Regions from separate parts of the Actinomadura sp. NPDC048021 genome, predicted to be linked through region 3. Evidence: riboswitches for the same ligand, from Rfam matches in the RefSeq annotation. Region 3 holds a riboswitch; each other region holds the start of a gene.

Region 1 (7,496 bases), on a different contig from region 3:
GGTAGGGCTTGGGGTGGGTCAGTTCGCGATGGGTGGTGCCGGGGACGTGGGCCAGGGCCAGGCGTGACACCAGGGCCACGGCGATGCCTGTGCCGACCAGGGCTTGGGCGACGTCGTAGGACTCGGTCTCGAACCGCACGGTGGGGGTGAAGCCGGCCTTGCGGGCGGCGTTGTGGAACTGTTCGCGGGCGGCATGGCCGGCCAGGATGGAGACCCATGATTCGTCGCGCAGTTGTTCCAGGTGGAGTTCGGTGTCCGCGGGCTGCCCGGTGGCCAGTGGGTGGTCGTCGGGGAGGACCACGACCATCGGGTCCACCAGGAGCGAGTGCGCCCGTAGGTGCGGGGGCGGCGCGAGCGGCGTGTCCCAGGACGCGACGATGGCCACGTCCAGGTTCCCCGCGCTGATCTCGTCCGCTCCGCGCCCGGACACCACGTCGATGACGGAGACGTCGGCGGCCGGGTGGCGGTGGCGCAGGGCCGTCAGGGCCGGTGGCAGCAGGTGCATTGCGGCCGCCTGGAACGTCCCGATCCGGAGGCGGAGCGAGAGGTGGCCGAGCAGTGCGGCCAGTTCCGCCTCGGCCTGGTCCGATGCCTGCTCCACGGTCCGGCCGTGGGAGGCGAGCAGCGCACCGGCCGCGGTGAGCGTCGCTCCGCGAGGGCCACGGATGACCAGGGGGACCTGCCAGTCGCGCTCGGCCTTGGCCACCTGCTGGGTGACCGCCGCGGGCGTGAGCCGGAGTGCGTGGGCCGCCGCCGTCAGGGAGCCGTGCCGCTCGATCAGGGCGAGAAGCCGCAGTTGCCCCGGATCCACCAGCATTCACCCATGTTAACGCTGCACCCTTCTCTTTTAACTTCCCTTAGGGGCGCGGAGCGAGGAAGCCTGATGGCACACCCGTCGGCCGCAATCCCCGGAAGGGGTTCGTTCCCATGCCCACGCATGTGCCCGTCTTCGTCATCACCACCTTGTTGCTGGCGATGCTGCCCGGCGCGAGTCAAGCGCTGATGATCCGGCAGGTACTGGAAGGTGGCCGGCCTGCGCTCCACGGCACGCTCGCGGGCAATGCCAGTGGCTTCCTGCTGTGGTCGACGGCCGCCGCGGCCGGGCTGTCCGCCGTCCTGCTGGCCAGCCCCACCGCGTACGCGGTGCTCCGGATCGCCGGCGGCATCGTGCTGATGATCCTCGGGGTGAAGACGCTCCGGACCGCGCTCACGGTCGGGTCCCCCCGCCCGCCCGAGCAGGACGGGCGCGGCACCGGCTTCACGGGTGGATACCTCACCGGCCTGGTCACCAACCTCGGCAACCCCAAGGCGGGAGTGTTCGCCATCTCGGTGCTGCCCCAGTTCGTGACCGAGGAAGGCCCGGTGTTCCTGTCGACCGTCGCCTTGGGAGCCCTGTGGGCGCTCGTCAGCGCCTCCTGGTACATGCTGCTCACCTGGGCCGTCAGCCGAGGGCGCGCACTGGTGTCGCAGCCGACCGTCCTGCGGGGGCTCAGCATGACCACCGGTGCCGTCCTGCTGGCGCTGGGCGCCGCGGTGGCAGTAGGTGTCTGAGGGCCGGTCAGATCTGCAGGCCCTGCTCGCCCGCCGTAAACCGTGAGCACCTGCGCGGCGGCATTTGTAGGGGCGCCCAGAAGCGGTGAGGCGTGCTACTGAGTGGAGGTGTCGGCCGGTGGGGCGAGGCCGGTCATTGCGAGGTCGACGATGGCGTTGACGTGCTCGGCGTCGGCCGTGCGCGGGGTGAGCAGGCGGCGGTAGTAGGCGGCGCCGTAGAGCAGTTCGGTGACGAGGACCGGGTCGGCGTCGGCGCGGACCTGGCCCTTGCGCTGCGCTACGCGGATGCGGTCGGCCGCGGCGCCCGCCAGGTGACCGATGAAGTTGTCCCACAAGGCCTGGTGGAGGTCCGGGTCGTGCTGGGCCTCGCCGATCAGTGCGCGGTAGTGCGGGAAGACGTGCGGGTCGCCGAGGATGCGCGAGGCCGCCGCCATCTGCGTCTTGATGTCCGCGACGAAGTCACCGGTGTCGGGGAAGGTCGCGTCCATCTTCCAGGTGGACAGCAGGCCGTCCAGCAGCACGGCCGCCTTGGACGGCCACCAGCGGTAGATCGTGTTCTTGCCGACGCCGGCGCGGGCGGCGATGCCCTCGATGCTGACCTTGCGGTACCCGACCTCCTGGCACAGGTCCATGGCGGCCTTGATGACGGCGTTGGCGGCCTCTTCGCTTCGGCGCTCAGGACGTCTGGGTGACATGGGGACAGCATAGCCCTCAGGCGGCACGGAACGTTCCGTATTGACGCGGCGAGCGGCGGCGGGCATGCTGAGGCGGCACGGAACGATCCGTGCCGCCATCGAAGGACGAACCCATGAAAGTTGAGTTCACCCACGACATCGCCTGCGTCTGGTCGGCGCTCGGCTACGCCCGCTTCCAGCGGGCCGCCGAGGAGCACCGTGCGGGTGGCGGCGAACTGGAGGTCGTCTTCAGGCCGTACCAGACCGCGGGCTCCGCGGCGGAACCGCCGCCGAGCCGTGGCCATTTCCCTCTCGCGCTCACCGCGCGGGTCGAGCAGATCGCACGGGCGGCGGCGGTCGACGGCCTGGTGGTGAACCTCGACCGGATCGTGCCCGCCCGCACGGCCGACGCCCACCGGCTCATCGCGCTGGCGGCCGCGCACGGCACCGCCGAGGACATGACCGCCCGTCTTTACCGCGCCTACTTCAGTGACGGTCTGGACATCGGCGACGTCAACGTGCTGCGGGGCTTGGCGTCCGCGACCGGCGTCAGGTGGGACGGCGAGCGGCCCCACGCGGAACCGGCTCGGTCCGCTCGCGTGTCCGGCCCGCGAGTGCCGGTCTTCCGGTTTCCCGACGGGACGGTCCTGGTCGGAGCCGTGTCACTCGCCGCGCTGAGGGGTGAGTTGATGAGGGCCGACTCACCGCGCCGGCGCTCCAGCAGGACCACGCATCCGCGCCCGGCTCCGGTGCGACTATGACGCGTCCTGGTCGGTCGTGAACTTGGGCACCTTGATGACCAGCCCGCGGGTGGGGGCGCGCTCGGGGGTGATCGTCTCCCGCTGGGGCGAGGTGGCGACCAGAAATCTTGGGCCGACTTGACTGGACCGCAGCCCTTGCGTTGAGGGCGCTTTGGGGAGTCTTTACAGGTCAGCGGCGTCTTTGGGGTGTGCTTGACGAAATATGGGGCCGCTTGAACCTGTTGTGGGTGTGTGACCGACGGGAAAGCCCGTCCGGAGCGCCCGACCAGATCGTGACGGGCGCATCGAGTCCCTGATCATCAGGACGGCCGATCAAGGCACGTCCGCCGCCGAGTCCGCAGAGCGCCGATCACTGGCCGAGCGGAGCCGGGGACCCACCGAAACACCGGGGTGAATCCGCACTCCCGCCTTGCGCGGGGTCGCGGTAGGGCCACTTCCATGCCCGAACCCGACAGCTAACCCGGTAGGCGGACTGGAAGACCTCAGGAGAACCTTCGCATGACCGCTCGTACTTTCGACCTGACCAAGCGCATGGGCACCCGCTTCGCCGCCGGAGCCGTCCTCTCCCTGGCGAGCGCTTTCGGCTTCGCCTCCCTGGCCCCGTCCGCCCATGCGGACACCAAGCCCGCGAACACCGCGCACGTCGCCGCCGCGCCCCAGGCCGGCGCCAACGGCGCGAAGACCGCCACCGCCGGCGCCTCCGCGCAGGACGTCATCAAGCTCGCCCGCACGCAGATCGGCACCCACGAGGACGCCTCGGGCAACAGCAAGTTCAACGACTGGTACGTCGGCTCGCCGCTGGGCGAGCAGAACGCCCACCGCATCGGTTCCAAGAGCGCCTCGGTCTACAAGGGCCAGTCCTGGTGCGACATGTTCGTGTCCTGGCTGGGCCAGCACACCGGCACCAAGGGCATGGGCGCCGACGCCTACACCGTCAGCCACGCCAAGTGGTTCAAGAAGACCGGCCGCTTCGGCCAGACCCCGAAGCCCGGCGCCGTGGTCTTCTTCGCCTGGAACGGCGGGGGCATCAAGGGTGTCGAGCACGTCGGCATCGTCGTCAAGGACAACCACGACGGCACCATCAACACCATCGAGGGCAACACCGGTGACGCGGTGAAGAAGAAGGTCCGCGACACGTCCACCGTCGCCGGCTACGGCTACCCCCAGTACCGGTGAGCCAGGGCCGCTGAGCGGCCCGTTGCCCCGCACCGTCCAGTGGTGCCTCCCCCTTCTCCATCCCTCCGCGATCACACCCACGTCGCGAGCACGCCCACGTGCCGTGCGCCGGATCCGTCATGCCCGAACGGCGAGCCCCCGACTAGCCGAAGCCGTGACCCGGCGCCCCGGACCACCGAGCAAAGGATGAACATGCAGAAGCGAGCCATCGACACCGCCCTGATCGGTACCGCTCTCGCGGGCCTGCTGGCCGCGGGCGTGGCGGCCGGGACCTCCCACGGGGCCCAGGCCGACGAGCCGATGTCGCACAAGGTCATCGGACAGCAGGTGGCCGGGCAGCAGGTCACCGGCCACAAGATGACCGGACAGCTGGTCACCGGACAACAGCTGAGCGGGCACAAGGTGACCGGACAGCCGGTCACCGGAAAGCAGATGACCGGAAAGCAGGTGACCGGGAAGCAGGTGGGGCAGCCCGCCGCGAAGGCCACCCACCACGGCACCGCCAAGGTCGCACCGAAGCGCCACGCCGTCCTGTCGGGCAGCACCAAGGCGTCCTACTTCTGGGACGACGGCTCGGGCGTGAACGGCGACACGGGCGCCCCGGCGGGCGGCAAGCCGATGCAGAAGGGCCTGTTCGCCAGCCCGAGCTGGCCCATGCACACCAAGGTGAAGGTCACCTACAAGGGGCGCAGCGTCACCGGCTTCGTCGGGGACCGCGGGCCGGGCGAGCCGTCGCACCGCGGCGTCATGCTCGACCTCGACACCTACACCTTCCGCCACCTGGTGGACGGCAAGAAGCCGCGGAGCAAGTACGACACGGGCACCTCGGCGGGCCACCTGAAGGGCGTCAAGTACGAGATCCTGTCCTGGGGCCACGGCGCCGGCAAGAAGGGCGCCCCGAAGCCCCTCGGCTGATCAGGCCCGACCGGGTGACCCCTCCTGGCCTCACCACGGACCCCGCTCCCGTCTTCGGACGAGGGCGGGGTCTGTCACGTCCGGGGTAGGACTGGGGTGGGGCGCCAGCCGGGCGCTCCTGGGCGAGGGAGTGCCAGTGGGATTAGACGTCAGAGCGATCCAGGTAGTGACCTGCGACATCTTCGGGACGACCGTCGACTGGCGGACAGGGGTCGCCGGCCAGGTGGCGGCGATCGCTGCGGAGTGCGGTGTCGCGTTGGAGGGCGAGGCCTTCGCCGACGAATGGCGTGAGCGGTACCTCCCGTCCATGCAGCGGGTCAGCAGCGGAGAGCGGGAGTGGGTGTACCTCGACACGCTGCACCGGGAGTCGCTGGACGAGCTGCTGGAGCTGCACGGCGTTGCTGACGCCTTCGACGAGACCGCACGGCGGCGGCTCGTCCGGGCCTGGCATCGCCTGCCCGCGTGGGACGACTCGGTGGACGGCCTGGCACGCCTGAGGGAGAGCCGCGTGGTGGCGGCGCTGTCCAACGGCGGGTTCGCCCTGCTGACGCACCTGGTCAAGGGGGCGGGGCTGCCGTTCGACTGCATCCTGTCGGCGGAGCTCGCCCGCACGTACAAGCCCGAGCCGGAGGCGTACCTGACAGCAGTGCGGCTGCTGGACGTGGAACCGGCGGAGGTGCTGATGGTCGCCGCGCACAAGTGGGACATCGACGGCGCCAGGGGAGCCAGGCTCGCCACCGCGTTCCTGGAGCGTCCGCTGGAGAAGGGGCCCTCTCTCACGGCCGACCGGGCGGACGACGTGGAATGCGACCTCGTCGTGCGCGGGTTCGGTGAGCTCGCCGATCTCCTGGAGGCCGGTCCGCGGACCTAGCGGACGGGGCGGCCGTTCGCCCTGTCCGGGGCTTCCACCTTTCCGGCGATGTGTTCCAGGGCGGTGAGGTCTTCCGGTCCAAGGCGGTCGATGAAGTGGTGGCGCACTGACTCCAGGTGGGCGGGGGCGGCGTCCGTCAAGGTGTCCAGGCCGTGTTCGGTGAGGACCAGGAGGCAGCCCCTTCCGTCGGCCGGGTCGGGTGCGCGGCGGATGAGGCCGCGGGCCTCCATGCGGGTGGCGTGCCGGGAGAGCCGGCTGCGCGACCAGCCCATCTTCGCGGCCTGCTCGTGCAGGGTGCCGGCGTGGCCCGGCCGTTCCGACAGCGTGCTGAGCACCTCGTAGTCGGGCTCGGAGAGGCCGACTTGGGAGAGGTCGCGGGCGGTGCCGGTCTGGACGGCGATCACCATGCGGCGGAAGGCCCGCCACGCCCGTTCCTCGTCCGGGGTCAGCCAGCGCACGGGCTCGTCCGGCGGGTTCTTTGACATGTAAACAACCTATCGCCTAAGTTCATTTACATGTCAACGAAACAGGTGCGCGTCCTCGTGCTGGTGTGCAGCACCCGCCCCGGCGCCCTCGGCCCCGCGGTGGGGGCATGGCTGACCGAGACGATCACGCCCCGCGCCGCCGAGCTCGGCGCCGAACTGGTGCCGCTGGCCCTCGCCGACCTCGACCTCCCGTTCCTCGACGAGGAGGAACATCCGTCGGCGGGCGTGTACCGCAACGAGCACACGCGCAGGTGGAGCGCGATCGTGGACGGCGTGGACGGCCTCATCGTCGTGACGCCGGAGTACAACTACGGGATGCCGGCGTCCCTGAAGAACGCGCTGGACTACCTCTCCCGCGAGTGGGCGTGGAAGCCGGTCGGTTTCGTCAGCTACGGCAACACCTCGGCGGGCACGAGGGCCGTGCAGCACGCCAAGCAGGTGGTGACCACGCTGCGCCTGGTACCGCTGGGGTCCACGGTCGCCCTCCGCATCGCCGACGCCGTGCACGACGGGGAGGTGCGGCCCGCCGCCGCTGCCGGCAAGGCCGCGATCGAGGTCCTGGAGGAGCTGGTCCGGGTCGCGCACGCGCTCCGGCCGATGCGAGAGCGAGCACGGCCCGCATCGGCGGCCGGCCCCGAATCGGGCTCCTACCTGCGGCGGCTGACGCCGGACGATGCCCCCGAGGTGACCGTCCTGCAGCGGTGCTGCTGGGTGGACGAGGCCCTCGCCAACGACCCCGTGACCGTCCCGGCGCTGCACGAGTCCGTGGAGCAGGTCCGTGACTGGCTCGCGTCCTGGGACGCGATCGGGCTGTGGCGGGACGGCCGGCTCCTCGGCATGGTGCGGACCCGCCGCGAGGACGCCGAGTGGCACGTGGGACGGCTCGGCGTCGTCCCCGACCTGCGGGGGCGCGGCCTGGGGCGCTGGCTGCTCCATGAGGCGGAGGCCGCCGCCGACCAGGCCTGCCGCAGCATCGTGCTGTCCACGGGAGCGGGCAGCCGGAACAACATCGCGCTCTACCGGAGCGAGGGATACCGGCCGGCCCCCGTCCCCGGCGACGACG
Region 2 (7,496 bases), on a different contig from region 3:
GATCGGTCACCGCCAGATCCGCGTACTCGACGGCCGACGCGGGCAGCCCCAGCCTCAGGTCGGCCCAGCGGGTGCGCACGTCAAGCCCCAGGTCGGCGGCGCATGCGTCGATGTAGGCCAGGATCCGCTCGTCGACGTCCACGACGGTGGTCTGCACGCCCGGATGGACGAGCCCGACGGCCAGCGAGGTCAGATCGTGGTCCCCGACGCACAGCAGGCGCGTGCCCGGCAGCCAGAACCGCGCCCCCAGCAGCAGCGCCCGCCGCACGACCGTCTCCGGCGTGGCCGAGACATGGTCGAGGACGTGCCTCGCCCGCGGCGCCCGCTCGATCAGCCCGGCCACGCGCTCCACCACGGCGGCGTACTCGGGGAGCAGGTGCCCGACGGGGTCGGCCGGGTCGAGCGGACGGTACCCGGTGCGCAGGGACTCGGCGATCTCGGCGCCCTGCTCCGGGGTGAGGCGGAACCGGTCGCCGCCGGCGTGCTCCAGCGAGAGCCCGGCCAGCAGCGACTCCACCGAGCGCCGCGGCGCGCCCGTCTCCCGGACCAGCTCGCCGAGCGTCCGCCAGCGCCGGTCCGCCAGCAGGCTCAGCGCGGCGTGGATCCGCCGGGGATCCATGTCCGCCGCGATCGGCACTCCCCCATCAGCCATCCGCGCATGCTATCGGCGCGCGGGTCCGCGGGGATTCGCCGCGGGGACGCCCCGAGGTCGCCGAAGATTCACACGGCCACCTCTGGTCACGATGAGCGCTTCTCTCGCTACTTTCAGTAGCGTAGCCTCGGAGTATGCCCCTCCCCACAGAGCCCATCGGCAGCATCCCGCGTCCCCAGGAACTGCTCACCGCCTCGCCGTCCGACCTGGCCGCCGCCCAGGACCGCGCCGTGCGCGAGACCCTCCGCCGGCTGGAGGAGCTCGGCTCACCGGTGGTGACCGACGGTGAGCAGTCCAAGCCGAGTTTCGCCACCTACCCGATCACGGGCCTGGCCGACCTGGCCCCCGACGGCGCGGTGATCCCGTTCGCCGACGGGCACCAGCGGCAGCTCCCGCGGCTGACGGCGGGCCCGTTCCGCTACACCGGCCACGCCGTCGACTACCTGCGCGCCGCCCAGCGCCACGCGACCGCGCCGGTCAAGCAGGCCGTGATCGCCCCCTCGGCGCTGAGCCTGCTGTACCCGGCCGACGGCATCGACGGCTACCCGCGCGAGATGTTCCTCGACGACCTGGTCAGCGAGGCCGAGGCCGACATCCGCTCCTGCCTGGACGCGGGCGCCCACGTGGTGCAGCTCGACTTCACCGAGGGGCGGCTGTCGCTCAAGCTCGACCCCAGCGGCGGCGTGCTGGACGCCTTCATCGCGCTCAACAACCGGGTCCTGGAGCGGTTCTCCGCCGACGAGCGCGCCCGGATCGGCGTGCACGTGTGCCCGGGCGGCGACCTCGACTCCACCCACAGCCTCGACGTCGACTACGCGGGGCTGCTGCCCAAGCTGTTCCAGCTCAGGGCCGGCAACTTCTACCTCCAGCTGGCCAGCGAGCCCGACCCCGACCGGATCCTGGCCATCGTCGCCGCGCACCTGCCCGCCGACGCCCGCGTCTTCGTCGGCGTCGTCGACCCCATCGACCCCCGCGTCGAGACGCCCGAGGAGATCCGCGACCGCGTCCTCGCCGCGGCCCGCCACCTCCCCGTCGACCGCCTCGGCACCTGCGACGACTGCGGGTTCTCACCGTTCGCCGACGACACCTCCACGTCCCGCGACACGGCCTTCGCGAAGATCGCCGCCCGCGTGGAGGGCACCGCCCTCGCCGCCGCCGAACTCGGCGTCTGACCCGCCGCCCGTCTCCGCCGCCACACCCTCGCACCCTCGGACCCGATGGCACGCCCGCGGCCGCCGCCGCAGACGGCCTGGTCCGCTGACGGCGGTGCGGGGGTGGGGCGGCCCGTCCACCTCCAAGCGCCGCGTCCGGGCGGCGCGTGGACGGCTCACCACGTGCACCGGCCTCCCCGACGCCGACCCGGCCGTTCCGGCCCGGTGGTCGGCCATCGCGGTCACCGGGAGGTGTGGTCGGTGGTCGCGTCCGAGGAGGGCGGGGTCCGGATGAGGAGCATCACCACGACGGCCACGGCGGTCAGGGCCAGCGCCGAGACGGTCGCCCCGGTGGTGTAGCCGTGCACGAGGGCCCCCGCCCGCGAGGCGGCCGGACCGTGCTCGCGCAGGTAGCCCGCGGTCGCGCCGATCGCGACGGTGTTGACGACGGCGGTTCCGATCGAACCGCCCATCTGCGACGCGGCGTTGACGACCGCGGCGGCGACCCCGGCCTCGCGCGGGGAGACGCCCGCGGTCGCCAGTGAGAACGCCGGCGGGAACACGGCGCCCATGCCGATCCCGAGCAGGACCTCGACCGGGACGACGGCGGTGGCGTAGCCGCTGCCCGCGTCGAGCCGGGTCAGGGCGGCCAGCCCGGCCGCGGCGATGAGCAGGCCGGCGGAGATCAGCAGCCGGGCGGGCACCCGCCGGGTGAGCCGGGCGCCGACGAGGTAGCCGCTCGCGGAGTTCGCGACGGCCATCGGCAGGAACGCCAGCCCGGTGCGCATCGGGGAGAAGTGCGCGACCACCTGGAGGTAGTAGGTGAGCGTGAGGAAGACCCCGAAGGCGCCGACGACCGCGGTGGCCACCGCGAGGTAGGCGCCGGCCCGGCCCCGGTCGGCGAGGATCCGCAGCGGCAGCAGCGGCGCGGCGTGCCTGGCCTGGCGCACGGCGAACAGGGCGAGCGCCAGGCCGCCGACCGCGAGCGGCGCGGTGGTCCGCCAGGCGTCCCAGCCGTGCGGGGCGGCCTCGCCCGCGCCGTACACGACGGCCGCCAGGCCGCCGGTGACGAGGACGGCGGAGATCCAGTCGACGCGCGCCCCGGGGAACGCCGGCGGCGCGGGAAGGACGATCCGTCCCGCCACCGACGCGGCCGCGGCGATGGCGACGTTGACGTAGAGGCACCAGCGCCAGTCGGCGTACTGGGTCAGCGCGCCGCCGAGCAGCAGCCCGACCGCCGCGCCGCTGCTCGCCACGGCGCCGTAGACGCCGAACGCCTTCGCGCGCTCCCTGGGCTCGGTGAACGTCACCGCCAGCAGCGACAGGGCGGTGGGCGCGAGCAGCGCGGCGAACGCCCCCTGCAGGGCGCGCCCGACCACGAGGACCCCGAAGCCGGGCGCGGCCCCGGCGATCATCGAGGCGACGGCGAACCCGGCCAGCCCGGCCAGGAAGCTGCGGCGCCGCCCGACCAGGTCGGCGATCCGGCCGCCGAGCAGGAGCAGCCCGGCGAAGGACAGGGTGTACGCGGTGATCACCCACTGCCGGTCGGCGTCGCCGAAGCCGAGCGCGTGCTGGGCCGTCGGCAGCGCGATGTTCACGATGGTGGCGTCGAGCGCGATCATCAGCTGCGCGACGGCGATGACGACCAGCGCCGCCCAGCGCCGGTTCGGGACGGCCGCGGACGGACCGGACGCGGTGCGCGCCGGGATGGCGGTCATGGAACCCACCTCCTCTAAGTGAAGGGTTCTCCTCCGGATATTAACTGGAGGTTTCTCCTCCGTCTAGAGGCGCATCGGGCCCGGATCGCCTCCCCGGCACGCCCACAACGGCGGCAGGCGACGGCCGGGGTGCCGGGTCGGCACGGCACTGAGCTGCGGAATCATCGCCCGCGACCTTGCCGTCTCTTGGTGATTTCAGTAGCTTTGCCCCTTCAAGACGCCTTCCAGGCGTTTTGTCCCACCGTGGGGTTTCCGAGCGCGGTGGGGCGGGGTGCCGTCCCCGCGCGACAAGGCCCGAGATCCCTCATCGATCGGGCCCCACATCGTCAGCGCCGCTGTCTCTCAGCGGCACCCGCCGAGTCCGCCGTGGCGCGGAGCCGGGGACCCAACCCGAACTGGGGTGAATCGGCCTGTCAGGCCGTAGGGCGACTTCCACGTCCGAACCCGTCAGCTAACCCGGTAGGCGGCACATGGAAGCAAGGAGCCCCCCTTGAAAGGCAAGCACCTCGACCGGCCGCGCGTTCTGCGGCCCGGCCCCTGGGTCACCGTCACGCTGACGGGCCTCGCCGTCTTCGGCGCGACGGCGGCCATGCCGACGACCCTGCAGCACGCGTCCACCGAAACCGTCGCCGCCGTCCAGACCGTGCCGCAGCAGCGGACCGCGCCGCGGCAGGCGGCGCCGCGGGAGCAGGTCAGAGCGCAGGCCCAGGTCCAGAAGGAGTTCAAGGCCCCAGCGAAGGCCGAGCCCTCGGCGAAGGCCGAGCCCTCGGCGAAGACCGAGTCGTCGGCGAAGGCCGAGCCGCGGAAGCAGGCCGCCGCGCCGAAGTCGGACGCGCGGTCCAAGGTCATCGCGCGGGCCAGGACCTGGCATCCGCACACCGGCCGACGGGTCCCCTACAGCCAGACCAGCACGCACAACGGCTACCGCACCGACTGCTCGGGATACGTGTCCATGGCGCTGGGGCTGCCCAAGCCCGGGACGAACACCGTCGGCCTCACCGCGTCGCGGTACACCGAGCGAATCGCGATGTCCGAGCTGAAGAAGGGCGACCTCGTCATGGACGCCCTCGGCAGCAACACCACCCGGCACGTCGTCATCTTCGAGAAGTGGGCCGACAAGGAGCACTCGTCGTACTGGGCCTACGAGCAGCGCGGCCGGTACGGAACCGACCACCGCGAGCTCGACTACGGGCTCTCCTCGGGCGACGAGTACAAGGCGTACCGGCCGACGTCCCTCACGTAGGCGTCCCTGAAGACGCCCGGCATCGGCGGGACGCCGGTGCCGGGCGGAACGGGCTTGGAGAGAGAGGGGTCAGACCGAGCGGACGGCCCGCAAGGACTCCTTCAGGGAGCCGAGGGTCGAGAAGACGGCCGTGGGTTCGTAGCCGCAGTGGGCCATGCAGTTGGCGCAGCGGGAGTCGCGTCCCCTTCCGTAGGAGTCCCAGTCGGTCTCGTCCAGGAGTTCCTGGTAGGTCTGCGCGTAGCCGTCCGACATCAGGTAGCAGGGACGCTGCCAGCCGAAGAGGGAGTAGGACGGGATCGCCCAGGCCGTGCAGGGGAAGTCGACCTTGCCTTCCAGGAAGTCCAGGAACAGGGGCGAGTGGTTGAAGCGCCACCGCTTGCGGTTGCCGTCCCCGAACGCCTTGCGGAACAGCTCCCGCGTCTCCTGGACGCCGAGGAAGTGGTCCTGGTCGGGCGCCTTGTCGTAGGCGTAGCCCGGCGAGATCATCATCTCGTCGACCCGGAGGTCGTCGTTGAGGTAGTTCATGACGTCGATGACGGTCTGCGGCGTGTCCGTGTTGAAGATCGTCGTGTTGGTGGTGACGCGGAACCCCCGCCGCTTGCACTCCCTGACGGCCGCGACGGCGTCGTCGAAGACGCCCTCCTTGCACACGGACGCGTCGTGGCGTTCCCGCAGCCCGTCGATGTGCACCGCCCACGCGAAGTACGGCGAGGGCGCGAACTTGTCGATCTTCTTGGGGATGAGCAGCGCGTTCGTGCACAGGAAGACGTACTTCCTGCGGCGGACGAGCTCGTTCACCAGCTCGTCGATCTGCGGGTGCATCAGCGGCTCGCCGCCCGCGATGGAGACCATCGGCGCGCCGCACTCCTCGATCGCGGCGAGGGCCTGCTCGACCGGCATCCGCTTCCTCAGCACGTCGTGCGGGTGCTGGATCTTCCCGCAGCCGGCGCAGGCGAGGTTGCAGGCGAACAGGGGCTCCAGCTCGACGATGAGCGGGAACTTCTCCCGGCCGCGCAGCTTGTTGCGGAGGATGTAGCTTCCGATGCGAAGGCTCTGGCGGAGCGGCATGCTCATGGTGTCGGGACCTCCTCGTGCAGGGTGAACTCGGCGGTCCCGCCCGGTCCGCGCCCCCGCCTCATGCCGCGCCCTCCAGGTAGCGGCCGAGGGCGCTCAGGGGGAAGACCAGGCGGTACAGGTGGTAGTTGATGTAGAAGTCGCCGGGGAAGCCGGTGCCGGTGAACTGCTCCTCGTCCCAGTTGCCGTCCGGGCGCTGGTGGTCGACGAGCCACCGCACGCCGGCCTCCACGGCAGGGGTGCGCTCGCCCGCGGCGAGCAGCGCCAGCAGTGCCCAGGCCGTCTGCGACGGGGTGGACTCGCCCCGCCCGATCCACGCGGGGTCGTCGTAGGAGCGCAGGTCCTCGCCCCAGCCGCCGTCGGGGTTCTGGTGGTCCTCCAGCCAGACCACGGCGCGCCGGATCGCGGGCTTGCCGGGACGCACCCCGGCCGCGACGAGCGCGGGCACCACGCTTCCCGTGCCGTAGACGTGGTTCGCCCCCCAGCGCCCGAACCACGAGCCGTCCGCCTCCTGCGCCCGGAGCAGCCACACGACGGCGCGCCTGACCACGGCCGACTCCGCGAGGCCCTCCTTGGACAGCGCCTCAACGACGTGGGCGGTGACGTCGGCGGACGGCGGGTCGATGACGGCGCCGAAGTCGCAGAAGGGCAGCTTCGTGCACAGCTCGCGGGTGTTGTCGGCGTCGAAGGCGCCGAAGCCGCCGTCGCGCGAGGCCATCCCCTCCAGCCAGCGGACGGCCCGCCTGATCGGCTCCTCCGCCGCCGGTAAGGCGGCCCGGCGCAGCGCCAGGATCGCCTCGGCGGTGTCGTCGGTGTCGGGGTAGACGTCGTTGTCGAACTCGAACGCCCAGCCGCCCGGCGGGACGTCCGGCCGCTTCACCGCCCAGTCCCCCGGCCCGCGGACCTCCTCGCCGACGATCCATTCGGCGGCCCGCAGCAGGGACGGGTGGTCGGCGGCCACCCCCGCGTCGGCGAGCGCGTTCACGGCGAGGACCGTGTCCCAGACGGGTGACTGGCACGCCTCAAGGCGGCGTCCCTTCCCGTCGCGGATCGTGAAGCGTTCGAGCCCGTCGAGGCCGCGCCTGATGACCGGATGGTCGAGGCCGTAGCCGAGCTCGTGCAGCGCCATCAGCGAGTACACCCACGGCGGCTGGATCCCGCCCCAGCAGCCGTCGGCCTCCTGCCTGGCGACGATCCAGTCGGCGGCCCGGCGCAGCGCCGCCCGGCGCAGCGGGCGCACCGGCCGCCTCTCGTACACGTGCAGGACGCGGTCGAGGGCGTTGAACGCCGCCCCCCAGCCGCGGGCCTCCCGGGCCGGCATCACGCCGCGGCGCAGTTCGGGCAGGTCGAACGGCAGGGCCCGGACCGGGCGCAGCGACCCGAGGATCGTCAGCGGGACGATCGTCTGCCGTGCCCAGCACGCCCAGTCGTAGACGTTCAGGGGGACGCGGCTCGGCAGGTACATCAGCTCGGGCGGCATGACCGGCAGGTCGTCCCAGGACCACTGGCCGAACAGCGCCAGCCAGACGCGGGTGAAGACGCGGCTGCCCTCGATGCCGCCCGCCTCCCGCACGTAGGCCGCGGCCTCGCGCATGTGCGCGGCGTCCACCGGGTCCCCGGCGAACCTCAGCGCGACGTACGCCTCGATCGTGGTGGAC
Region 3 (7,496 bases):
TGCGGAACCCGATCAGGCCGCGGGCCGGGACGAGGAACTCCATCCGGATCCAGCCCGTCCCGTGGTTGGTCATGTGCTCCATGCGGCCCTTGCGGACCGCCATCAGCTGCGTGACGGCGCCGAGGTGCTCCTCGGGGATGTCGACGGTGAGCCGCTCGACCGGCTCGTGCTTCTTGCCGTCGATCTCCCGCGTGACGACCTGCGGCTTGCCGACGGTCAGCTCGTAGCCCTCGCGGCGCATGTTCTCGACCAGGATCGCCAGGGCCAGCTCGCCGCGGCCCTGCACCTCCCAGGCGTCGGGGCGCTCGGTCGGCAGCACCCGGATCGACACGTTGCCGACGAGCTCGCGGTCGAGGCGGTCCTTGACCATCCGGGCGGTGACCTTGGTGCCCTTCTCGCGGCCCGCCATCGGCCCGGTGTTGGTGCCGATCGTCATGGAGATCGCCGGCTCGTCCACCGTGATCAGCGGCAGCGGGCGCGGGTCGTCCGGGTCCGCGAGGGTCTCACCGATCATGATGTCGGGGATTCCGGCGATGGCGATGATGTCGCCGGGCCCGGCCTCGTCCGCGGGCTTGCGGGTGAGCGCCTCCGTCATCATCAGCTCGGTGATCTTCACCCGCTCGACGCTGCCGTCGCGCCGGCACCAGGCGACCTGCTGGCCCTTCTTGATCGTGCCGGCGTGCACGCGGCACAGCGCGATCCGGCCGAGGTAGCTGGAGGCGTCCAGGTTCGTCACGTGCGCCTGGAGCGGGCCGTCGGGGTCGTAGGACGGCGCGGGGATCGTCTCGGTGATGACCTTGAACAGCGGCTCCAGGTCCTCGCTGCCGGGCATGGCGCCGTCGGCGGGCTTGTCGAGCGAGGCCCGCCCGGCGCGGCCGGACGCGTACACGATCGGGAAGTCGATCTGGTCCTCGTCTGCGTCGAGGTCCATGAACAGCTCGTAGGTCTCGTCCACGACCTCGTCGATGCGCGCGTCGGGGCGGTCGGTCTTGTTCACGACCAGGATCACCGGCAGCCGCGCGGCGAGCGCCTTGCGCAGCACGAAGCGCGTCTGCGGGAGCGGGCCCTCGCTGGCGTCGACCAGCAGGACGACGCCGTCCACCATGGACAGGCCGCGCTCGACCTCGCCGCCGAAGTCGGCGTGCCCCGGGGTGTCGATGATGTTGATCGTCAGGCCGTTGTGCAGGACCGCGGTGTTCTTCGCGAGGATGGTGATCCCCTTCTCGCGCTCCAGGTCGTTGGAGTCGAGCACGCGGTCGTCGACGTCCTGGTTCTCGCGGAAGGCCCCGGACTGCCAGAGCATGGCGTCGACCAGCGTCGTCTTGCCATGGTCGACGTGGGCGACGATCGCGACGTTACGGAGGTCGTCGCGCGTGGAGATGGGCATGCGGGTTCGCCTTGCGTGAGAGTTCGGGAGTCGCCGCAGACGTGCGGCCGTACCCATTCTACTTGGCCGTGCGTACCACCCACTCCGAGTCGTTCGCCCCATCGGTCACACGGACCTCGATTGGCCAACTTTGCGCATCCTTTGTAATCTGCCCGAGATCCGGTCGTCCGGAGTCCCGCCCCCAGGGGACTGCGGCCGGAACGCCGAATCTCCCGCGGGAGAACCGGGGACCCACCACCCTCGGGGTGAATCGACGCTCGTCGTAGGGCGACTCCTGGCCCGAACCCGTCAGCTAACCCGGTAGGCGTACGAGGAGAGGAGAACACCGGCTTGGCTCCGGATTCCCCCCGGCGGCGTCGCGTTCTGCCCACCGCCACCGCCACCCTGCTCCTGATCGGTCTCGGCGCCACCGCGCCGGACCTCGCCCACGCCGCCCAGCCGTTCCGGCCCGCCTCCGCGCCCACGGCGCCGAGCCCCACGCCGACGACGGAGAAGGGCCTGCGCAAGAGCCTCGACGCGCTGAACGAAGAGGCCGAGATCCTCACGGAGAAGTTCAACAAGGCCCGCGTCGAGTTCACCAAGGCCCGCAAGGCCGAACAGGACGCCACCCGGGAGGCCGAGCGGCTGCGCGCCCTCGCCGAACCCGCCCGCCAGAAGCTCGGCAGCCTGGCCGCCGCGAACTACATGGCCGGCGGCCCCGACGTCCTCTTCGGCTCCGGCGCCTCCCCCGAGGGGCTGTCCGACCGCGCCTACCTGGCGCAGAGCCAGGCCACCGCCGTCCTCGCCCTGAAGAAGCAGATCGACCAGGCCGACGCCGCGGAGCGCACCGCCAAGGCCAAGACCGCCCAGGTCAAGAAGGCCTGGGACGACGCCAAGCAGGCGCGCGAGGCCGCCAAGGCCAAGGTCTCCGAGGTGATGAAGCGCCTCGACAAGCTGACCACCACCCACGCGAGCGACCCGCGCACCGGCCTCAGCGCCACCGTGAAGGGCTCCGGCCTGCCCGCCAAGATGGCCCGCAAGGCGCTCACCAAGCTCGGCTCCCCGTACGTGTGGGCCGCCGCCGGACCGAGCAGCTTCGACTGCTCGGGCCTCGTCGTCTGGGCCTACGCCCAGGTCGGCAAGCCCGGCCTCCCGCACTACACCGGCGACCTGTTCGCCATGGGAACGAAGGTCTCCCGCGGCGCCCTCCGCTCCGGCGACCTGGTGTACTTCGGCAGCAACCTGCACCACATGGGCATCTACCTGGGCGACGGCAAGTACCTCCACGCCCCCCAGACCGGCGACGTGGTCAAGATCTCCAAACTCTCCGACCGCTCCGACTTCGCAGGCGCGAATAGGATTTCCTAGCCGAGGCCTTGGGCGGCCAGGAGGTCTACTGCCGGGCGGTCGCCGGGGAGCCAGTTGACGTCGTGGAGCTCTGAGGGTGCCAGCCAGCGGAGTTGCAGGTGCTCCAGGGCTTGCGGCTCGCCTTCTACCAGCTCGGCCGTCCAGACGCGGAGGACGGCGCGTCCGCTGAGGCGCCAGTCGCCGCCCACGCGGCGGCCCAGGCGTACCTTCACGGCCAGTTCCTCGTGGCACTCGCGCACCAGGGCGTCCTCGTCCGACTCTCCGGGGTCGACCTTGCCGCCGGGAAGCTCCCAGCCGCCCGCCATGTGCGGCGGCTCGGCGCGCTGGGCGGCCAGCAGCCGCCCCTCCGCGAGGATCGCCGCCCCCACCACCACGAGATCGATCGCGACCAGCTCCTCTCCGTGTTCGTGATCAGACCGCGGCGCCGGTCCGTCCGGTTCCGTCCCGCCTGAGGGAGTCGACCAGACGCGTCGCGTCGCGGACGATCTCCTCCAGGTGGTCGCCGTGCGCCCCGCGCCAGTACACCTGCCCGCAGACCGCGCAGCGGCCGTACACGTCGTAGCTGCGGCGCGTGCCCGACTGGAGCTCGCGCTCGATCTCCTGCTTGTCGACCGGGACGAGCTCGCCGTTGCAGGCGGTGCAGCGCGTCCACGGGCGCAGGACGGGCGCGAAGCGGTCGAGCAGGTCGCGGAGCTGGTCGTCGGGGCGCGAGCCGCGGACGTAGGCGCCGAACCACAGCGCGCGGCGGCGCAGGAGGCCGCGGTCCTGCGTGAGCAGGACGCGGCGCTCCTCGTTGGCCTGGACGACGAGCGCCGGGTCGTCCATGTCGTTGTGGTAGGCGGTGTCGAGGCCGAGCAGGCGCATGCGCCGGGCCAGCGTGCCGAGGTGCACGTCCAGGAGGAAGCGGGGGGCGACCTGGCCCGGGTCCAGCGGCACGGGCTGGGGGCGCGGGACCGCGGCCACGCGCACCTCGGCCCCGGCCGCGGGGCGGGCGCCGGGCCCGGCGGGCTCGCCGTCGGCGGTCATCGGGCCCGCCTCGGGCAGGGGGACGCCCAGCGACTCCACGAGGTGCCCCAGCGTCGAGGTCCCGTCGTAGGGGACCCGCGCTGGGGACTCCCGCCGGGTCGCGGGCAGGAACATCAGCAGCTCGTCGGCGACGCGGATCGTTATCTCGGACTCCACGCCGATCAGCATGCCACGCGCGGCCGACGATTCTCCCCGGTTCAGGCCGCTGTCACGTGCGCGGCGGAGTCCGCGAGGGACGCCAGGAGGGCGGGGACGTCGTAGCCGACCAGCGCTCCCCCGCGCTTGACCACGCGTCCGGCGACCAGGACGGTGTCGACGTTGCGCGTGTCCGCTGACAGGACCACGGCCGCGACGGGGTCGTGCGCCGCCGCGAGGCCGAAGGTGTCGGTGCGCAGGACGAGCAGGTCGGCCTGCTTGCCGGGGGTCAATGAGCCGGTGACGTCCGCGAGCCCCGCGACCTCGGCGCCCTCGATCGTGGCCGTCCGCAGGGCGTCGGCGACGGTGAAGCCGAGGCCGGCGCCGTCCGGGCGCCCCCGTTCGAGGACGTAGGCGGCGCGCATGATGCTGAACATGTCGCCGGGGCCGGAGGTGACCGTGTCGGCGCCGAGCCCGGTCGGGACGCCGGCGGCGCGGGCGCGCCCGGTGGGCGGGGCGCCGATGTCCAGCGCAGCCTCGATGGCGGGGGCGGCGGACACCGTCCCGCCGCTTCCGGCGATCCGCTTCAGCTCCTCGTCGGTGTAGAAGTTGGCGTGCACGTACGTGGCCGGGTGGTCCATCAGCCCGTTGGCGTCGAGGAACGCCAGGCCGCGCGCGGCGCTCTCGGCGCCGTGGCCGCCCAGGTGCGCGGTGACCGGCAGCCCGAGGTCGCGGGCCGTCCGCCACTCGGCGAGGGCGCGCTCGTCGCCCCCGATCTCGGGTCCGAGCGCCGCCATCGCCATCGTGACCTGGCCGCCGGACCCGAAGTGCTCGCGGTGGACGCGGCCGGTCTCGGCGGCGAGCGCGTCGAGGCCGCCGTCGCCGCCGTAGCAGTACCCGAACACCGCCCTGATGCCGGACGCCCGCAGCGCCGCGATGTTCGCCTCGGTGTGGCCCTCGCTGAGCTGGATGTGCGACCAGTCGACCAGCGTCGTGATCCCGGAGTCGAGGCACTCCAGGGACCCGGCGAGCGTCCCGGCGAACACGTCGCCCGGCCGGTACCGGGGCGCCAGCTCGCCGAGGACGCGCTGCAGGTAGGCGTGGAGCGTGCCGTCCGGCAGGGCCGCGCGGATCCCGGCCTGCCAGGTGTGCCGGTGGGTGTCGACGAAGCCCGGCATGACGATGCGGCCGGTCGCGTCCATGGTCTCGGCGCCGTCCGGCGCGGCCAGGTCCGGGCCGACCGCGGCGATGCGTCCGTCCTCGACGAGCACGTCGGCGGTTCCCAGCACGGTCGGTTCGGGCGCGGTGTCGATGACGAGGCCGTTCGTGAGCAGCAGAGAATTTGCCATGCGTGAAAGCTTAAAAGATAGCTTTACGAAAAGCAATCAGTCGAGCGAGTACGCTCGGTGCGTGCGGGACGACATCGATGACCTGGCCGACGCGTGGCGGCGGGACGGCCTGACCGAGCCGTTCGTCGCGATGCTGGAACTGAGCAAGCGCGCGGGGCGCGTCGCCACGCTGGTACAGCAGGCGCTCCGGGGCCCGCTGGCCGAACTCGGCCTCACCTACGCCGAGTTCGAAGTGCTGACCGTGCTGCGCCGCGAGGGCGAGCCGTACCGGCTGAGGCCGAGCGAGCTCACGCGGTCGGCGTTCCTCACCTCGGGCGGGACCAGCAACGTCCTGCAGCGGCTCCAGAAGGCCGGCTACGTGGAGCGCGAGGCCAACGCGGGCGACGCGCGCAGCCGCTTCGTCCAGCTGACCGCGGACGGGCTGCGCGTCACCGAGCAGGCCCTGGTCGCGTCGGGGGTGGCGCACGAGGAGGTGCTGGCCCGGGTGCCGCCGGAGGACGTGCGGGCCGCCGCCGACGCGCTGCGCGAGATCGTGCTCGTCGTGGGCCGGCGCCGGTTGCGCTGACCCCGCCGGGCCGCTACCGGCGCGCGGCCAGCTCGGCCACCTTCTTCTTGAAGTCCGGCCGCGCGAGCGGGCGCGTCACCCCGACCCAGTTCGGCTTCTTGTAGGTCTTCACGCCGATCGCGGGCACGCACGCCGAGCAGCTCGCCACGATCATCTTGCCGCCGCCGATCACCATCCCGACGTGACCGGGATTGTCGGGCGACGTCCCGGGACCGGAGTTGAAGAACACCAGGTCGCCGGGCTGCTCCTTGCCCTTGGCGATCTTCACCCCGAACGGCCACTGCTCGAACGTCGTGCGCGGGAGGTTCAGCCCGACCTGGCGGTAGGCGGCCTGGATCAGGCTGGAGCAGTCGTAGGCGTCCGGGCCGTTCGCCCCGAACACGTAGGGCTTGCCGCGCTGCGCCATCGCGAACGCGATGATCGTCTTGACGAGGGCGCCGACATTGGCGGGCAGCTCGTTGTCCTCGCAGTTGATCCCGTTCGCCTGGACGGGCTTGAAGTCGCCGCCGACGTAGCGCTTCGCCCAGTCCAGGACGAGGTCCACGTAGTCCCACGAGTGGTTGTACTGGAAGATCGCGGTGCGCATCCGCTCCGGGGCGCCGTTGTGCTTGAGGTAGGCGGCGGCCGTCGGGATGGCGTCCGCCGGGTCGTAGCGGTCCTTCTTGCCGTCCTTGTCGCCGTCCACCGCGAACGCCTTGAACGTCGCGTCCAGGAACTGCATCGGACCGCCCGCGCCCGCGTAGTTCTCCCCGCTGGAGACGCCCGGCATCGTCGACCTGCCGTGGTCGGTCTCGACCTTGCCGACGCCCGCCAGGACGTTCCAGGGGATGCCGTACTTCCTGCCCGCCTCCTGGTACAGCTTCAGGTAGTCGACCGGGACGGACTTCGCGTCGGCGGCCGCCGCGGGCTGCGCGCCGGCGCCGGCGACGTTCACGCAGCCGCCGCCACCGCCGATCCCGCCGCCGAACAGGAACTGGCTCGCGCCGAACAGGATCGGGACGAACACCAGCGCCACGAACATCACCGCGGCGACGCCCAGAGCGCCGACGAGCAGCAACCTCCGCGGACTCATCCCGTGTCACCCGCCTGTCCCGCGTCGGCGGGCTCGAACGAGTAGACCCTCAGCGAACCGCCGTCCCTCGTCACGGTCACCGCGTACTGCTTGCTGTCGCTGCCGGTCCGCCCGTTCTTGGTGACCTGCTGCCGGCCGGTCACCAGAAAGATGATCGAGTTGTTCTCGATGTCGCGGACCTGGTCGAGGGACGCCGTGCCCTGCGCGACGAGCCGCTCGCGCCTGCGCTCCTCCACCATCCCGGGCGTCGCCACGCCCTGGCCGAGCCGCTGCCCGAGATCGGAGGTGGCCAGGCCGGCGAAGCGCGCCATGTAGGTCTGGGGGGCCTCGTCGTAGCGGTACGTCCCGTAGGCCGCGACGAACCGCTGCGCCAGGTCGGCCGCCGTGGCGAACTCCTGCCGGGAGAACGGCAGCAGCCGGTAGACGTCGAAGTCGTTCGGGTCGACGGTGCTCTGGATCCCCGGCGGCGGGGACGCGGGGGCCTGCGGCCCCTGCGACACCGCCGCGCTCGGGCGGGCCTCCGGCTCGTCGCCGGACCCGCCCGAGGGGGAGGCCACCGTCAGGTAGACGCCGACCGCCGTGAGCAGGACGACGAGCCCCGCGAACAGCAGCTTG
Region 4 (7,496 bases), on a different contig from region 3:
CTCTGCGGGCACAGGCCTCCGCCGTCGCCTGGCGGCCGTCGCCGGACTGACCGTGGCGGTCTCCCTGACCTGCTCCCCGGTGGTGGCGCACGCCGAGCCCAAGCCGACCCGGGCGCAGGCCCAGAAGACGCTCGACAAGCTCAACGAGAAGATGGACCAGAAGGTCGAGCAGTTCAACCAGAACCGCGAGAAGCTCAAGGTCGCCAAGAAGAAGTTCGACGCCGCGACCAAGGCGAGCAAGCAGGAGCAGGCCGACTTCGAGGAGCAGCGGTCCAAGATCGCGCAGATGGCGGCCACCGCCTACAAGAACGGTGACTCGGCCGACGTCACCGGCTTCGTCGGCAGCAACGACCCGCAGTCGATCCTCGACCAGGCCGCCGTCTTCTCGCACCTGTCGCACGAGCGGAGCTCCCAGCTCACCCAGTTCCTCGCGACCGCCCAGCGGCTCCGCCGCGAGCAGTCCCAGGCGAAGGCCGCCTACGACGAGGTGAAGTCCAAGCAGGACGAGCTGAAGAAGCAGAAGCAGGACCTCGACAAGCAGGTGCAGAAGCAGAAGGCGCTCGTGCGCCGGCTCGGCGGCGGGAGCACGCCCTCCCGCCCGGGCGGCGGCGGCCCCACGGGCGGCACCTACAACGGCCCGGCGAGCGGCCCGGCCCGCACGGCGCTCAACTTCGCCTACGCGCAGCTCGGCAAGCCCTACTCCTACGGCGCCGAGGGCCCGGACTCCTACGACTGCTCCGGTCTGACCATGAAGGCCTGGGCCGCCGCGGGCGTCAGCATCACCCGCACCACCAACACCCAGTACGCCTACACCAGCTCCAAGCGGGTCGCCTGGAACAACATGCAGCCCGGTGATCTGGTGTTCTTCAGCAACCTCGGCCACGTCGGCCTCTACGTGGGCGGCGGCAAGATGATCCACGCCCCGCACACCGGCGACGTCGTCAAGATCAGCGACATCAGCTCCGGCTACTACAAGAGCAACTTCTACGGCGCCGGGCGCCCCTGACGCACCGCCTGACCCCCTGCTCCACGGGCGTCACGGGACCTCCATCGACAACGGACCAGGCTTGACCTGGTCCGTTGTTGATTTTGGGGGGGTTTGCCTTCTTTTGGGGTTTTGGTACCTTTGCACCACTCACGGCGCCCTCCAGACGCCGTGGACCCGCGGCGCCCACCTGGCGCCCCGGCCCCACGCGGCGCATCCAGCACCCGCGTGACGGCGGCGCGAGCCACGCGCCGCTCCCCCCAGGCGGCACGCCCCACGTGCCGTCCCGCGGCGCCCGAAGGCGCCGCACGGTCTCGTCGCAGACCCGGCCGACCCCGTCCACCGTGCGCACGCCCGCAGCGTGCATGGCGCTGAGCGCGCAGCCGCGGTGGCGTACACGGGGCAGGCCCCGGACGGTCCCCGGAGACGGGCCGCCGTCCGTCCACAACACAAGGCGCCGCTCGTTCGCACGCGGGAGACAGGTCCCGCGCCGGGCCCCATCTCGCCCCCAGGATCGCAGCGGCAGCGCCGAATCCGCCTCAGCGCGGAACCGGGGACCCATCTGCGCCGGAGTCCGGAGGAACTCTCCGGACGGGCATTCCGGCACCCGGGGTGAATCGGCGCGTCTCTCCCGGCAGTCCGGTGAGAGCCGCCGTAGGGCCACTTCCACGCCCGAACCCGTCAGCTAACCCGGTAGGCGTCTGGAAGAGAAGGAGTGAATCCCGCAGCGTTACCTGGGGCGTGGCCGCCACGCGGCCACGCCCCCACCCCCTGCACTCCGCGGGCGTCCACGCCCGCCGAGATTCCCCATTCAGAACCGGCGTGCCCGCCCCCGGGCACGTCACCGCCGAGTCCGCGGACCGCCGTGCCCCGCATGCGCGTCCACCGCGGAACCGGGGACCCACTGCGTCCTTTTCGGGGTGAATCGGCCTGCCTTCGCGGGCCGTAGGGCGGCTTCCACGCCCGAACCCGTCAGCTAACCCGGTAGGCGGCATGGAAGTCGAGGAGATCCCCCCGTGCCACGCGCGCACTGCAAGAAGACCCACGGCAGGCACCGCAAGCCGAACCCCCTGTCCCTGACCTGGCGGACGACCGGCGGCGTGATCGTCGGCGCCGCCGTGCTGGGCACCGCCGCCGCCACCGCGCAGGCGTCGGTCCTGCCGTTCGGCTCCACCCCGGTGAGGGCCGCCGCCGCGGCCGACCTCGCCCCCGGCCTGACGGCGCACGGCGGCCCGCCCGGGCGCCGTGCCGAGGACGAGCGCAAGACGACCGGCTCGAAGGCTCCGGCGAAGAAGGACCAGCCCGAGCAGCCGAAGGCGGAGACCTCCGAGAAGGCCGCCCCGAAGACCGTCGCGAAGTCGCGCCCCACCGCCGCGCAGGCCATCGAGCTCGCCCGCTCGCAGGTCGGCGTCGAGGAGGACGGCGGCGGCGAGACCAAGTTCCAGGACTGGTACATGGCCACGTCCCGCGCGCGGGAGACCCTCGCGCGCGACGGCGGCTCCCTCAGCGGCTACGGCGACGCGAACTGGTGCGACATGTTCGTCTCCTGGGTGGGCGAGCAGATCGGCTTCAGCGACCAGGTCGGCAGCGACGCCTGGACGGTCGCCCACGCCCGCTGGTTCCAGGAGCACGGCCGCTGGGGCAACGAGCCGAGGCCCGGCGCGATCGTGTTCTTCTCGTGGGGCGGCAGTGAGTCCGTCGACGACATCGAGCACGTCGGCATGGTGGTCAAGAAGATCGACGATGGCACGATCGAGACCGTCGAGGGCAACACCGACAACGCCGTCCGGATAAAGGAACGTTCCACAGACGTCGTCGTCGGCTACGGCTACCCGGACTACCGGTCGTGACGGCGCCCCACGCCCCGCGCCCTGCATAGGATCGCGCCCATGGAGGAAGGCCCCGGGCAGGACGCCCCCGTCACGCGGCGCAGGGTCCTCGCCCTCGGCGCGGGCGGGGTCGCCGTCCTCCTCGCCGGAGGCGCCGGCCTGGCGGGCTCGCGCTCCGGCGGCCGGGCGGCGGGCGCCCGTGCTCCCGGCTCCCCGTCCGCCGGGACGTTCAATCCCTCCCTGGCCTCCGCCGTCCTCGCCAATCGCGCCGCGGCCGTCCGCCAAGGCGACCGCATGGCGTTCCTCGCCACGGTGGGCAACGCCCCCGCCGCCTTCCAGGACACCCAGTCCCGCATGTACGGGAATCTCCGGAAGCTTCCCCTGGAAGGCTGGCGGGAGCGCGTCGTCCGCGTCGAGACCGTGGACGGCGAGACCGCCGTCGTCCGCGTCGAGGCGCGCTACAGGCTGCGCGGCTTCGACCGGAGCGACGTGGCCCGCACCCGCTACCTCACGCTGGCCCCGCGGGGCGGGGCGTGGACGATCGTCGGCGACGGGACGTCCCGCGGCCTCGCCGACGACACCGACATCTGGGACTGCGGCCCCCTGACGGTGGTCAGGGGCCGCACGAGCCTGGTCGTCGGCGACGGCGCCGGCCTCGACGGCATCGCCCGGCGGCTGGACGCGGCCGTCCCGGTCGTGACGTCCGTGGTCGGCACGGGGTGGGCGCGGCGGGTCGTCGCGCTCGTCCCCGCCGACGCGACCGTCGCCTCCGCGCTCGCCGGCCCCGGGCAGAGCCTCGGCCAGATCGCCGCGCTCGCCGCCGTCGCCCCGGCCGCCGGGGGCGGTCGCGGCGAGGACCGCGTCATCGTCTCCCCCGGCACCTTCGGCCGCCTCAACGAGCTGGGCCGCGACGTCGTCCTCGCCCACGAGCTGACCCACGTCGCCACCGGCGGCGCCCGCGACGGGCGCACCCCGCTGTGGCTGATCGAGGGCTTCGCGGACTACGTCGGCTACCGGCGCGTCAAGATCAGCACCCGGTCGGCGGCGGGCGAGCTGCGCCGCGAGGTCTCCGCCGGGCGCACGCCCTCCGCGCTGCCCTCCGCCGACGCGTTCGCCGGCGGCTCCCCCCGCCTCTCCCAGGCCTACCAGGAGGCCTGGCTCGCCTGCCGGATGGTCGCCGACCGGTACGGTGAAGCGGCGCTGGTGCGGCTCTACCGGGCCGCCGGGCGCGCCCCGGAGGCCGCGGCGCTGCGCGACGTGCTCGGCCTGACGCGGGAGCGCTTCACCGCACTGTGGCGCGACTACGTGAAGGAGGAGCTCGCATGAGCGAGGCGGAGACCGACGAGGACCGCGCCGGGGACTCCGCCGCCGGAACCCCCGGCGCCGCCCCCGCGCGCCGGCCCCGGATCGCCGCCGCCGTCGCCGCCGCCGTGCTCTTCGCCGGGGTCGCGACCGTGCTCGCGCGAGCCACTCCGTGGAATCCGCTCCCCGGGCACGTTCCCGGCGGGCGGGTGGAACCCGATCCCGCGCTGGACTTCACCCCCGCCGAGATCGCCCGCTCCCGGGCGTTCGACTCGGCCGTCAACCCGCCCGCCTACACCGGGCTCCTCGTCGGCCTCGCCCTGATCCTGGTGCTGGGCCTCACGCCGCTGGGCGCCCGGTTCATCGGCTGGGCCACCGGGAGAACCCGCCGCCGGCCGCTTCGGATCATCCTCGGAACCATGGCCCTGACCACGCTGCTGCGCGTCGCCGGGCTCCCGTTCCACATCTGGAGCGAGTCCGTGCTGCGCCGGTACGGGCTGTCCACGCAGAGCTGGCCCGCATGGCTCGTCGACCAGGCGAAGTCCCTCGCCGTCACGTGGGTCATCTACACGATCGCCCTGCTGCTCCTCTACGCCCTCATCCGCCGCTTCCCGCGCCACTGGTGGGCCGGCGCCGCCGCGGGCGGGTTCGTCCTCGTCGTCTTCGCCTCGTTCGTCTACCCGCTCGCCGTGGAGCCCGTGTTCAACAAGTTCCACTCGCTGCCGGCGGGGCGGTTGCGCACCGACCTGCTGGCGATGGCCGAGCGGGACGGCGTGCCCGTCGAGGACGTCCTCGTCGCGGACGCCTCCCGCCGGACGACGTCCCTGAACGCCTACGTGTCCGGGTTCGGCTCCACGCGCCGCATCGTCCTCTACGACACGCTGCTGAAGTCGCCGCCCGCCCAGGTCGAGTCCATCGTCGGGCACGAGCTCGGCCACGCCAAGCGCGACGACGTGCTGTGGGGCACGCTCGTCGGCGCGCTCGGGGTGGCGGGGGCCATGTGCCTGCTGTACCTGCTGATGACGTCCCCGCGCCTGCTGCGGCGCGCCGGGCTCGATCCCGGCGGGCCCGGCGCCGGCGGGACCGGGCCGGACGCGCGCCGCAGCGGTGCGGCGGCCGACCCGAGGTCCATCGCGCTCCTCCTCGCGCTCGTGACCGCCGGGACGACGCTCGCCGCCCCTGTCCAGAACCTCGTGAGCCGCCGCATCGAGGCCCGCGCCGACGCGCACGCGCTGGACCTCACCCGCGACCCCTCGACCTTCGTGTCGATGCAGCACGCGCTGTCCGTCCGCAACATCTCCGACCTGGACCCCGACGCCGCGGAGTACCTGCTGTGGCTCACGCACCCCTCGGCCCCCGACCGGATCGCCATGGCCCGCGACTGGGCGCGCCTGCACCGCGTCCAGGTCCCGCCGCCGCTCCGCTAGCCGCGGCTCAGTTGCCCTCGGCCCGCTGCTTCTCGGGCGCCTTGGGCCGGGCGCCCTGCTGCGCCGACAGGGTCGCGGCGTCCACGTGCGCGGCCGTCGTGACCGACCGCTTCAGCGCGCTGCCCTTCACCCAGTCCTGCCACTTCACCTGCCAGTACCCCCAGCCGTTCTCCGGCTCCAGCTGCCGGTCGCTGCCGGTCACCGTGATGGGGTCGCCGCGCTGGGAGAGGTTGTAGAACCACTTGGCGTTGGACGGGCTGACGTTGATGCAGCCGTGGCTGACGTTCTCGCTCCCCTGCGATCCCACCGACCACGGCGCGCTGTGCACGTACTCGCCGCTGTCGGAGATGCGCACCGACTTGTAGACGGTGAGGCTGTAGTACCCGGCGCAGCCGGGGCCGCAGCCGTCCCACTCCGACGTCATGATGGTCGGGTCCTCCTTGCCCATGGCGAGGTGGACCCCGTTGGTGGTGGTGTACTTGCGCTCTCCGCCCTTCCCCATGCTCGTCGGGATGGTGCGGGCCTTCTTGCCGTTGATCCGGACGACCATCTTGTGGCTGTCCTCGCCGGCGGTGGAGACGTGCGAGTCGCCGACCTTGAAGTCGACGCCGTAGTCCTTCCCGCCGTACACGCCCTGCCCGGTGCGCACGCCGCTCAGGTGCGCCCGGAACGACACCTTCGTGTGGGCCGGCCAGTAGCTCTTCGTCCGGAACACCGCCTCCTGGCTGCCGAACCAGCTCCAGCCGCCCTCGACGGTCCTGTCGGCGGTGACCTCCAGCGCCCGCTCGACCGCCGCCCGGTCCTTCACCGGACGGGCGAAGTGCATGATGATCGGGATGCCGACGCCGACGGTCTCCCTGTTGAACGGCGCCTCGATCGTGACGTCGTTGGTCTTCTTCACCACGGCCGTGGAGAAGCCGCTGCGGACCGTGCGGGTCCTGCCGTCCCGGCCGAGGGCGGTGGCGTCGACCGTGTACGCCGTGCCCGGCTTCAGCGTCCACCGGGACCGCCACCGCGTCCTGTCGGCGCTCAGGTCCCCCTCGACCACGCCGTCCTTCGTCGCCACCGTCACGTTCTCGATCGTGCCCTGCCGCGCCTCCACGGCGATGGGGCTGTCCGGCCGCAGCTTCCCGCCGCCTCCGGCCGGCGACACCGCGAGCTTCACCTCGTCCTTGCCGGCCGGCCCGACGCTTCCCGAACACGCCGCGGCACCCCCGCCGACGAGCACGCCGCCGACGACGAGCACGGCCGTGTACCGCCCCCGGTCTCCCGGCCTTGAGCCACTCACCCGCATGTGGACCCCCCGGTCGTTCCACTGGGCGATCTGTCGTTTTCCAGCCCGGTCGCTGGAAAGGCGCCCAGTATGTTCGAAAGGGCCGGTACCCGCTAAAAAGCGGACACCGGCCCCCGATGGGGTTCTTTTACTGATCAGTGGGCGAAATGACCCCGGTAGTACTCGAACACCAGACCGACGGACGTGAGGATCGCCGCGGCGGCGCCGAGGATCACCAGCCACCAGCCGAACACGACGCCGAGCGCCACGGCCGTGGCCGAGAGCGCCACGAACAGCGGCCACCAGCTGTGCGGGCTGAAGAAGCCCAGCTCGCCGGCCGCGTCCGCGATCTCGCCCTCCGGGTCGTCCTCGTACAGCGGGCCCGCGTTCGCGCGCTCGAGGCGCCGGACCGTGAAGTGGATGTAGAACCCGATGAGCCCGGCGAGGCCGACCGCGAGCGCGAGCGCCGTCGTGCCCGTCCAGTCGTTGGACCAGAGCCAGTAGACGACGTCGGTGGCGAGGAAGAAGACCGCGCACCCGTAGAACATGAACGCCTGGACGCGCATCGGCTACTCCCCCTTCGCCCCGGCCAGCTCGCCCTTGGCACCCACGTGCGGGTGGTGCAGGTCGAACGCCGGCCGCTCGGAACGGATCTTCGGGATCGAGTTGAAGTTGTGCCG

Evidence for each region. A riboswitch is a leader RNA that binds a small molecule or an ion and turns the genes downstream of it on or off. The one in region 3 is predicted to bind cyclic di-AMP.
Region 1: it holds a riboswitch for cyclic di-AMP, as region 3 does, so the genes downstream of both, AB0C87_RS15255 (CHAP domain-containing protein) here and AB0C87_RS02770 (NlpC/P60 family protein) in region 3, are expected to answer to the same signal.
Region 2: it holds a riboswitch for cyclic di-AMP, as region 3 does, so the genes downstream of both, AB0C87_RS11380 (hypothetical protein) here and AB0C87_RS02770 (NlpC/P60 family protein) in region 3, are expected to answer to the same signal.
Region 4: it holds a riboswitch for cyclic di-AMP, as region 3 does, so the genes downstream of both, AB0C87_RS22100 (CHAP domain-containing protein) here and AB0C87_RS02770 (NlpC/P60 family protein) in region 3, are expected to answer to the same signal.

Annotation. Positions count from the first base shown of each region.
Region 1 is NZ_JBEZJQ010000008.1:77,969-85,464, forward strand. Features, by position in the region: gene AB0C87_RS15235 (LysR family transcriptional regulator) at 1-817, opposite strand, end outside; gene AB0C87_RS15240 (LysE family translocator) at 928-1,551, shown strand; gene AB0C87_RS15245 (TetR/AcrR family transcriptional regulator) at 1,647-2,246, opposite strand; gene AB0C87_RS15250 (DsbA family protein) at 2,360-2,986, shown strand; cyclic di-AMP (ydaO/yuaA leader) riboswitch at 3,320-3,470, shown strand; gene AB0C87_RS15255 (CHAP domain-containing protein) at 3,485-4,162, shown strand; gene AB0C87_RS15260 (hypothetical protein) at 4,355-5,077, shown strand; gene AB0C87_RS15265 (haloacid dehalogenase type II) at 5,214-5,948, shown strand; gene AB0C87_RS15270 (MarR family winged helix-turn-helix transcriptional regulator) at 5,945-6,433, opposite strand; gene AB0C87_RS15275 (bifunctional NAD(P)H-dependent oxidoreductase/GNAT family N-acetyltransferase) at 6,464-7,496, shown strand, end outside.
Region 2 is NZ_JBEZJQ010000005.1:305,770-313,265, reverse strand. Features, by position in the region: gene AB0C87_RS11395 (bis-aminopropyl spermidine synthase family protein) at 1-652, opposite strand, end outside; gene AB0C87_RS11390 (cobalamin-independent methionine synthase II family protein) at 787-1,824, shown strand; gene AB0C87_RS11385 (MFS transporter) at 2,046-3,521, opposite strand; cyclic di-AMP (ydaO/yuaA leader) riboswitch at 3,865-4,002, shown strand; gene AB0C87_RS11380 (hypothetical protein) at 4,012-4,764, shown strand; gene hpnH (adenosyl-hopene transferase HpnH) at 4,834-5,838, opposite strand; gene shc (squalene--hopene cyclase) at 5,900-7,496, opposite strand, start outside.
Region 3 is NZ_JBEZJQ010000001.1:584,687-592,182, forward strand. Features, by position in the region: gene typA (translational GTPase TypA) at 1-1,387, opposite strand, end outside; cyclic di-AMP (ydaO/yuaA leader) riboswitch at 1,579-1,710, shown strand; gene AB0C87_RS02770 (NlpC/P60 family protein) at 1,718-2,734, shown strand; gene AB0C87_RS02775 (NUDIX domain-containing protein) at 2,731-3,117, opposite strand; gene AB0C87_RS02780 (Mut7-C RNAse domain-containing protein) at 3,146-3,916, opposite strand; gene AB0C87_RS02785 (amidohydrolase family protein) at 3,958-5,244, opposite strand; gene AB0C87_RS02790 (MarR family transcriptional regulator) at 5,306-5,809, shown strand; gene AB0C87_RS02795 (bifunctional lytic transglycosylase/C40 family peptidase) at 5,823-6,881, opposite strand; gene AB0C87_RS02800 (hypothetical protein) at 6,878-7,496, opposite strand, start outside.
Region 4 is NZ_JBEZJQ010000013.1:19,326-26,821, forward strand. Features, by position in the region: gene AB0C87_RS22095 (NlpC/P60 family protein) at 53-1,006, shown strand; cyclic di-AMP (ydaO/yuaA leader) riboswitch at 1,502-1,700, shown strand; cyclic di-AMP (ydaO/yuaA leader) riboswitch at 1,853-1,992, shown strand; gene AB0C87_RS22100 (CHAP domain-containing protein) at 2,002-2,835, shown strand; gene AB0C87_RS22105 (hypothetical protein) at 2,875-4,140, shown strand; gene AB0C87_RS22110 (M48 family metallopeptidase) at 4,137-5,543, shown strand; gene AB0C87_RS22115 (Ig-like domain-containing protein) at 5,551-6,831, opposite strand; gene AB0C87_RS22120 (cytochrome c oxidase subunit 4) at 6,972-7,382, opposite strand; gene ctaD (cytochrome c oxidase subunit I) at 7,386-7,496, opposite strand, start outside.